One region of the Alteribacillus sp. JSM 102045 genome, then DNA from elsewhere that is predicted to be linked to it. Evidence: predicted binding sites of a transcription regulator. Region 1 holds the regulator's gene; each other region holds the start of a gene.
The links. Region 1 encodes LexA, which represses DNA repair genes until DNA is damaged. Its sites were predicted from a motif close to CGAACATATGTTCG; they were not measured.
Positions count from the first base shown of each region.

Region 2: recA (recombinase RecA) is a predicted target of LexA. The motif match lies at 1,618-1,631, and genes of this name have one in related genera.
Region 3: uvrB (excinuclease ABC subunit UvrB) is a predicted target of LexA. The motif match lies at 1,911-1,924, and genes of this name have one in related genera.

Region 1 covers NZ_JBHFQG010000012.1:6,182-9,472, forward strand. The annotation lists gene glnA (type I glutamate--ammonia ligase) at 1-1,269, shown strand, start outside; gene lexA (transcriptional repressor LexA) at 1,620-2,243, opposite strand; gene ACE1TI_RS10020 (hypothetical protein) at 2,405-2,596, shown strand; gene ACE1TI_RS10025 (YneB family resolvase-like protein) at 2,636-3,289, shown strand.
Region 2 covers NZ_JBHFQG010000002.1:215,164-218,454, reverse strand. The annotation lists gene rny (ribonuclease Y) at 1-36, opposite strand, end outside; gene recA (recombinase RecA) at 412-1,452, opposite strand; gene ACE1TI_RS02595 (DEAD/DEAH box helicase) at 1,728-3,291, opposite strand, start outside.
Region 3 covers NZ_JBHFQG010000016.1:64,165-67,455, forward strand. The annotation lists gene uvrB (excinuclease ABC subunit UvrB) at 1-1,814, opposite strand, end outside; gene ACE1TI_RS12160 (hypothetical protein) at 2,259-2,483, opposite strand; gene ACE1TI_RS12165 (PDZ domain-containing protein) at 2,551-3,291, opposite strand, start outside.

The DNA.
Region 1 (3,291 bases):
CTTCAAGGAATTATTAAAAATGTAGAAATTCCAGTTGATCAACTTTCTAAAGCATTGGATAACAAAATGATGTTTGATGGTTCTTCCATTGAAGGTTTTGTAAGAATTGAAGAATCTGATATGTACTTATACCCTGATTTAGATACATGGGTAGTATTCCCTTGGACTCCGGAAAAAGGGAAAGTAGCTCGTCTTATTTGTGACATATATGAGCCAGGGGAAGTAGGAGGAGACCCAAAACCATTCGCCGGTGACCCTCGCGGAATCTTGAAGCGTGTATTAAAAGAAGCAGAAGAAATGGGCTTCACTGCTTTCAACATTGGTCCAGAGCCAGAGTTCTTCCTTTTTAAAAATGATGAAAAAGGCGAGCCTACCATGGAGCTTAATGATAAAGGCGGCTATTTTGACCTTGCTCCAACAGACCTCGGTGAAAACTGCCGTCGCGATATTGTGCTTGAGCTTGAAGACATGGGCTTTGAAATTGAAGCTTCTCACCACGAAGTTGCTCCTGGGCAGCATGAAATCGACTTTGAATACGCGGACGCTGTAACTACTTGTGATAACATTCAAACCTTTAAGCTTGTTGTAAAAACAATTGCAAGAAAACACGGGTTGCACGCAACATTTATGCCAAAGCCGTTATTTGGAGTAAATGGTTCTGGTATGCACTGTAATATGTCCTTGTTCAAAGGAAAAGAGAACACGTTCTATGATGAAAAGACAGATTCTCAATTGAGTGAAACAGCAATGCAGTTCTTAGGAGGTATTCTTGAGCATGCCCAGGCTTTCACTGCATTGACTAATCCGATTGTTAACTCTTATAAGCGTCTTGTTCCAGGATTTGAAGCACCAGTATATGTAGCATGGTCGCTTCGAAACAGAAGTCCGCTTGTGCGTATTCCTTCTTCTAGAGGATTAAGCACACGTGTAGAAGTAAGAAGTCCAGACCCTTCTGCTAACCCTTACCTTGCTATGGCAGCTATGCTAGCTGCAGGTCTCGATGGCATAAAGAGAAAACTGAACGCTCCAGAGCCAACGGATCGTAACATCTATGTGATGAGCAAAGAAGAGCGTGAAGAAGAAGGTATTAAAGATCTTCCTGCTGACCTAAAACAAGCATTGGACAGCCTTTTGAAAGATGAAGTGCTTGTCAACGCTATCGGACCTCATGCAATTGAGCATTTTGCAGAAGCAAAAGAAATCGAATGGGATATGTTTCGCTCTCAAGTACATCCTTGGGAAAGAGAACAATTCCTTTCCACATATTAATAAGATCCATAAACCCCTTGATGACCTCGCTGTTATCAAGGGTTTTTTAGGTGTTCTGTAACTGAATCCATTATGCTCCTTTTTCATAAATACATCTTTCAGCAAGAAATAAGGCTCCTCATCATGATTATATATCAATGAAAAATGAAAAAAATTTATGATGATACCGTGTACCATTAAATGTTTAAACAGCTCGTCAAAGATAACATAGATTATTAGGGAGGTAAGGTTTAAGGGGAGGGATAGATCGACCGTAACTTGCAGATTCATTCGCAGTCTCCAAGAACGAAAAAATACCCGGCTCATGCTGTATATCAGCAGCCGGGTAAACTATTTAAATAAGTACAAAATTAATGCAGTGTTCGAAATACTCCAGTAACTTTTCCTAGAATAGTGCAATTGTCTAAAATAATAGGTTCCATAGCAGCATTTTCCGGCTGCAGGCGAATGAAATTATCTTCTTTATAAAAACGTTTGACAGTCGCTTCTAACTCTTCTGTCATCGCTACGATAATATCCCCGTTGTCCGCAGTTTGCTGGTGTCTTACCACTACTAGGTCTCCGTCATAAATACCAGCCTCAATCATACTATCTCCTTGAATAGTTAATATGAATACTTTCTCATCAGAAACCATACGCTCTGGTAAGGGGATATACTCTTCAATGTTTTCAACAGCGGTAATAGGTTCACCCGCTGTAACTTTCCCCAAAACAGGAACATAAACAGCATTGCTTTCTGAGATTTGCGGTTGAACGTCTTCTAGTTCTAAAACTTCAATTGCTCTCGGTTTTGTCGGGTCTCGGCGTATTAATCCTTTATTTTCAAGCCTTGAGAGATGACCGTGTACAGTCGAACTTGATGCGAGCCCTACAGCTTCGCCTATTTCACGAACGGAAGGAGGATAGCCTTTTTGCCTGACTTCTTCTTTTATATAATCTAAAATTTGCTGCTGGCGTTTCGATAGTTTGGGCATCGGGTCAGCACCTCTATTTCTATTTTTTTCATATAAACAGTATAGCATGGAAAACATATGTACGCAAACACTCGTTCTAATCTTATCTTGACGGGAACAAAAGTTCTCTATATACTAATTCGTAACGGGAACATACATTCTTATTTATCGGAGGGTATTTAATGATTTTAAAAATGAAGAAGTTAAGCAGTCAGGAATGGGCTATTTTAATTCTTTTTATCATTTCTATTATTTCTCTTGTCTTAACTGTGCAATTAACTGCTCCTGAAGAAGAAAAAAGCATGTATGTAGACAGTATGGATGGACAAGAAGAGGATGTGCTAACCTATACATGGATCGAAAATGGACGCTGACTATATGAGAGGCTGAACAAATGAAGGAGAGAAAATATTTTGAAAAGCTGCATCATTTATTGCCGGGTAAGCACGAACAAAAAATCACAGCAGTCTTCCTTAACAAGACAGCAGGAGGAGCTAACCCGTTTATCGAAGGCAAAAGAATTTACAATTACTAAAATTATTACAGAAGAAGCGAGCGGATATTCCATTGAGCGAGAAGGGCTTCTTGAAGTATTGGATCTGTTGAGCTCACAAAAAGCCGAAGTATTATGTGTGCAGGATGATACGAGACTGGGGCGGGGAAATGCAAAAGTTGCTTTGCTTCATCAATTATTTAAATTAAATGTCCCCATTTATACGGTAAAAGACGAAGGAATTCTTGAGTTATCTGAAACCGATAATATGTTGATGGATATTTTGTCGATGGTGGAAGAACATCAAAGAAAACTTCATAATTTAAAAATAAAAAGAGGAATGAAACAAGCAATAGAAAACGGTTTTAAACCTGAAAAAAACCTCTCGGACCTCCAACAGGGCGGAAGAAAAAAGAAAAAAGCGCCGATAGATGAAATCGTCCGGCTCAGAAAACTCGAACTGACGTTTCGTGATATAGCGGCTACCTTGCGTGGTTTTGGATACGATGTTTCTAAAGCTACTGTACATAGAAGGTACAAAGAACATATAGAGAGCCTGAAAAATTCGGAGTAATT
Region 2 (3,291 bases), on a different contig from region 1:
AACAAGCAAAATGGAGATGAGAAAGATGTTTTCCAAGTCTTTTCACCTCCTCTTGCTATCTGGTTGTACCCTTTGGTTCCACTGTTTTTGCCTAAAGGGGGTGTTTTTTCATTTTTGTTCATAAAACTTCGCATACATGTGAATGTTTCTTTGACGTGGTGTCGACCGGTTGTGCCGTCGATAAAAAAGGCTTGGTTTATAGGAGAGTGATCTGCTAATTTCTCCAATAAAAAAGCCTTTTAGAGCAAATACGGTGAACATTCCGTGACACTTTTTCAAGCATCACTCCCTTTAATTGTATCCTCCCACTGTAGACATGTCAAGACTTCCCAATGTCCTCAATCCCCTATCTGTAAATGGATTTAGACGATTTAAAAACCACCCTTTTTAGAATAAAGGGTGGTTGAAACGTTATTCTTCATCTGCTTCTATTAATAATCCTTCTTCTTCGGCTTGAGATTGGATTGCATCAAGGTTATAGTGCTCACGGATACTTCCTTCAATAGTGGCTGTTACTTCTTCATTTTCTTTTAAATACTGCTTGGCATTTTCTCGACCCTGCCCTAAGCGTTCTCCTTCATATGAATACCAGGCACCACTTTTCTGTACGATATCAAGTTCAGCACCAATATCAAGAATAGATCCTTCTCTTGAAATTCCTTCCCCATACATAATATCTACCTCAGCCTGCTTAAATGGCGGAGCAACTTTGTTTTTCACAATTTTAATGCGGGTTTTATTTCCTACCATTTCATTGCCTTGCTTGAGTGTCTCTGCACGGCGGACTTCCAGCCTTACAGACGAATAGAACTTCAGTGCACGGCCGCCTGGAGTAGTCTCGGGGCTGCCAAACATTACACCGACTTTTTCACGAATCTGGTTAATAAAGACAGCGATGGAATTCGATTTACTGATCGCTCCAGAAAGTTTCCGAAGAGCCTGAGACATTAACCGTGCCTGCAATCCGACATGGCTGTCTCCCATTTCCCCTTCGATTTCCGCTTTTGGTACAAGCGCTGCGACAGAGTCAACTACAATAATATCTACAGCACCGCTGCGCACAAGGGCTTCAGCAATTTCAAGAGCCTGTTCACCGGTATCTGGTTGGGATAGTAGCAGCTCATCAATATTAACACCTAAGTTTTGAGCATAAGCCGGATCCAGAGCGTGTTCGGCATCGATGAATGCTGCCTGCCCGCCTTTTCGCTGCACTTCCGCAATCGCATGAAGAGCCACGGTGGTTTTACCAGAAGATTCCGGACCGTATATTTCTACAATTCTGCCGCGAGGATACCCGCCGACTCCAAGCGCAATATCTACAGCTAATGCCCCGCTGGATATTGTGGAGACTTTTCGTTCGGCTTGTTCCCCAAGCTTCATTATAGATCCTTTTCCAAATTGTTTCTCAATATTTCTAAGCGCCTGGTCAAGCGCTGCTTTTCGCTCACTCATTTTATCTCTCCTTTATTTTGCCAAAATCCAACCGTAAAATCAGAATTTATTTCCCCCGAAACCAAAAGACAGCTCCATAAAAACGCCCTGACAAATGAAGGACCGTTTTGTTTTTATCACCTATTACATCATACCTTTTTTTATTAGATTTGCCAATAGTTTTCACGAACATTTATTCGGTTTTTTATTAAGAGGAACAGACTCAGCAAAATGGAGTTTTTTAATGAAAAACTGCTCAAAGGATCGTCCTATGAACAGTTTTTTCATTATTATTTTTATTTGGAACGAGACTTTGAGGAGGCTGTGTTTCTTTTAGGACGAGGCTTAGCTGGCTCTAAATTTACCCGCGCTCCATTAATACGGGAATAGCGCAGCGCTTCATATACGAACGGAGCCACCTCCTCCGGCACTTCTACAAATGTAAATTTCTCAAAAATATCAATTCGGCCAATTGCTTTTCCAGGGATGCCTACTGCATCCGAGATCTCTTCAATAAGCACTTTAGGACTCATATTTACATTTCGGCCTACATTAATGAAGAATCGTATCATTCCTTTTGCGCCGCCGGTTTCACCAAAATTATAACCGTCATCATTTTCACCAATTGCTGTGGAGAAGTTCATTTTCATTAGAGAGCGAATAATGTTTTTTGGGTCATATTCCGCTAAAAGTTCATCAGCAAGATCATCAAATAAAGAAAGCTCCTGTTCATCTTCAAATTGATCAATAATAAGGTTTTTCCATGCTTCTTGCTGCTTTTCCACCACTTCTTCAATAGAGGGAACACTCTTTGTTGGTATGGACATTTTTATCTCAGACTCTATCGAACGCAGATGCTTCATTTCTCTTGGCGTTACAAGGGTTAGAGCTTGACCTGTGCGTCCGGCTCTTCCGGTGCGGCCGATGCGGTGCACATAACTTTCCGGGTCTTGCGGGATATCATAGTTAATGACATGACTGACGTTTTGCACGTCAATCCCGCGGGCTGCAACATCTGTTGCTACAAGTAGTTCAATCGAGCTTTCACGAAACTTTTTCATAACTGCGTCGCGCTGGGACTGAGTAAGGTCCCCATGCAGGCCGTCAGCAAGGTAGCCTCTGGCTTGAAGAACTTCTGTTAATTCGGCGACACCTTTTTTTGTACGGCAGAAAATTATTCCAAGCTCAGGGTCCTGACTATCTAAAATACGGCACAATGATTCTTGTTTATTTCTCTCAAGAACTTTGTAATACCATTGGTCAATGGAAGGGGCTGTTACTTCACTTTTGTTTATTGACACAGTCACCGGCTTAACCATATACCGTTTAGAAAGTTTACGAATCGCCGGGGGCATTGTAGCTGAAAAAAGCAGTGTCTGTCTATCCACATTAATTTGCTTTAATATGGTTTCTATATCGTCAATGAAACCCATATCAAGCATTTCATCCGCTTCATCAAGAACGACAGTTTTCACCCGGTCAAGCTTTAATGTTTTGCGGCGTAAATGATCCTGCACCCGCCCGGGAGTACCGATGACAATTTGAACACCTTGCTTTAAAGCTTTAATCTGATGACCAATGGACTGTCCGCCGTAAATAGGAAGTGTTCGAATATTTAAATACTTAGAAAGCTTCTGAAGCTCACCGGATACTTGTATAGCAAGCTCTCTGGTTGGTGTCAAAATCATCGCCTGAACATAGCCTTCATTTGTAATCCGGTTAATAAGCGGTATTCCGAATGCCGCCGTTTTTCCCGTCCCAGTTTGTGCTTGGCCAATTAAGTCCTTCAATTGCAAAATTTCAGGGATTGCTTTTTCTTGAACAGGAGAGGGCTCTTCAAACCCCATTTCCCGAATCGCT
Region 3 (3,291 bases), on a different contig from region 1:
TCTTCCTCAGAAGCGATCGTTGCCTGAATTAAATCAGGAATGTCTTTTTGAATGGTTTTTGGAGTAATACCATGTTTTTCATTATAGGCTTTCTGTATTTCACGGCGGCGGTTCGTTTCGTTGATGGCAACATCCATTGAATCTGTTATTTTATCAGCATACATAATAACGTGCCCATTAGCGTTCCTTGCCGCACGGCCCATGGTCTGGATCAGCGAGCGTTCGGCACGGAGAAAGCCTTCTTTGTCCGCATCGAGTATAGCAACGAGAGAAACTTCCGGGATATCCAGTCCTTCACGGAGCAGGTTGATTCCTACGAGTACGTCAAATTCTCCGAGCCGGAGCTGGCGTATAATATCAATCCGTTCTAATGTTTTAATATCGGAATGTAAATATTTTACACGTATACCAACTTCTTTTAAATAAGCCGTTAAATCTTCTGCCATTTTTTTTGTTAACGTCGTGACAAGCACCCGCTCTTTTCTGTCTTTCCGTTCATTAATTTCTCCGATTAAGTCATCGATCTGCCCTTCAATCGGCCGAACATCGATCGTCGGATCCAGAAGTCCGGTCGGCCGGATGATTTGTTCCACCATTTCAGGCGAATGCTCAAGCTCATATGGTCCAGGTGTAGCTGATACATACACGGCCTGTCGCACACGTTTTTCAAATTCTTCGAATTGAAGCGGCCGGTTGTCCATTGCAGACGGCAGGCGGAAGCCGTGATCCACCAATACACTTTTACGGGCCCGGTCTCCATTGTACATGCCACGGACCTGCGGAAGTGTCACATGGGATTCATCGACCACTATTAAAAAATCATCTGGAAAGAAATCAAGGAGCGTATAGGGAGATTCACCTGGTTTACGAAACGTCAGATGGCGGGAATAATTTTCAATGCCGGAGCAAAAACCCATTTCTTTCATCATTTCGATATCGTAATTGGTGCGCTGTTCAAGGCGCTGGGCTTCCAGCTCTCTGCCTTTTTCCCGAAAATGAGCCAGCTGTTCTTCGAGTTCTTTTTCAATATTTTTAATTGCCCTCGTCATTTTCTCTTCTCTCGTAACAAAGTGAGACGCCGGGAAAATCGCCACGTGATTGCGCTCTCCGAGAATTTCTCCGGTAAGAGCGTCCACTTCCGTTATTCTGTCTATTTCATCACCGAAAAACTCCACTCGAATGCAATGTTCGTCTCGTGAAGCCGGAAAAATTTCTACGACATCACCGCGCACACGGAATGTCCCGCGCACAAAATTTATGTCATTACGCTCGTACTGAATATCGACGAGTTCGCGGAGCACGTCATCTCTTTCCATTTCCATGCCTGTACGAAGAGAAAGCACTAGGTCACGGTACTCTTCCGGCGAACCTAAACCATAAATACAGGATACACTGGCGACAATGATGACGTCATTTCTTTCAAATAATGCGCTCGTAGCAGAGTGTCGCAATTTATCTATTTCATCATTTATACTGGCGTCTTTTTCTATATACATATCCGTCTGTGGAATATATGCTTCCGGCTGGTAATAGTCATAATAGCTGACAAAATATTCAACTGCGTTATTTGGAAACAGCTCTTTAAACTCACTGTAGAGCTGTCCTGCCAAGGTTTTATTATGTGCGATGACAAGGGTTGGCTTATTAACTTCTTTTATAACATTGGACACAGTAAATGTTTTACCCGTTCCTGTGGCACCAAGCAATGTCTGGTGTTTTTTGCCTTCTTTTATTCCTTTTGTTAAAGCTTTAATTGCCTCAGGCTGATCCCCTTCCGGATCATATTTGGAAACTAAATCAAAGGTTTCATTCATGAGCCCTATCCCTCGCTTCGTTTAAATCACTACTTACATCTTTTCAATACTGCTTATACATTATACCACATAACACGTCAATTTAAACGATTTTTACGAATATATGTTCGTATTTTTATTTTCCAGAAAGACCGCGAGCTGAACAATATTTATCTCAAGCAGTGGACGGTTGAATCGTGTAAGCAGTTCGCTAGGCGGACTCACGTTCCGCTAATTTCTTCTTTTCTTACTGATTTAACGTGCTTGAGGACCTCAGTTACGCTAATGGCTGTATTTTTTGAGAAAATCATCAATTTCACATGAAATAACGGAATAAGGGTCCGCGTGCCCGTCTATTTCTAACATTTTTACGAATATAAAAAAACGAGGGGCCGTTCCCAACAACTTTTTTATAATTAAACAGTGCAAAAAGTGCAAAAAACGACGGTATAATTTTTTCCGTCGTTAAGGTCCTGTTTTCTGATGTTTCGATACTCGCCATCCTACAGGAATGGCTGCAGCAAGAGAAACAGCTGCTATAATCATCGTTCCCACCCCTAGGTTCCACGGCTGTAATGCTGCTGTCACCATAAGAGCAACAGAGACGCCGCCAATAAAACTGTGGGTAAGCCTCACACCTGCCAGGATAAGAAAAAACGGGAGAATTACCGCTCCCACTACTGTCACCACAAACCATCAGTCCTTCTTTACTTCAATAGAGGAGAAGTTACCAGTAGTTTTAGTTTTTCCCCCTCTATTACGCTTCTTTTGTCATTATTTCCGGAAAATCCTGTTCTTTTACTAATAGTACACCGAGCTCATGATGCTCATTGTCATATACTGCGGATTGAGTATGTCTGATTTCTCCTTGAACATCACATACTTCTACTTTACAGTAAGCAGAATTTTTCTGAAGAGAATCATAAAATTCACTTTCATTGTTTACAGGCTGGCCGTTTACTTTCATTATTACTTCGCCAGGTTTCATTCCCATTTTTTCTGCGGGCGATTCAGGAAGCACCCCAAGAATACAGATACCATGCTGACGTAATCGGAAAAAAGGGGTGTGAGACCGTTCTTTTCCTTTTATCCAGAGTGTGAGTATTTCTCTTGCAGCCACCGCAAAAATGGCTGTATATAATACCATAGCCGGAGCATAAAAAGCTGCTGCCGTGCTTATCCCCGTGATAATTGCTAGTACCATAACGCGCTGTCCTGCTAATTTCATAGCAGCTGAGGGAAGAGTAGAAAATATACTGTATTTAACTCCAATCGCAAACGGTACGAGAGAAAGAGATAAACCTTCATCCCCTATAGATAACACAGGCCACCAGTTCAAAGCTTCCAGTGTACCGCCCGGAACAAAAATGAAAGCCGGAATGAACCAGATACGCTGGAGCCGGTGTGCTCCAATCCATTTTCCACGTGAGCTTTTCACTACAATAGGAGAGGTATGGTTCTTGCCATTTCTCCATATGAGCAGTCCTTCGGCAAGCAT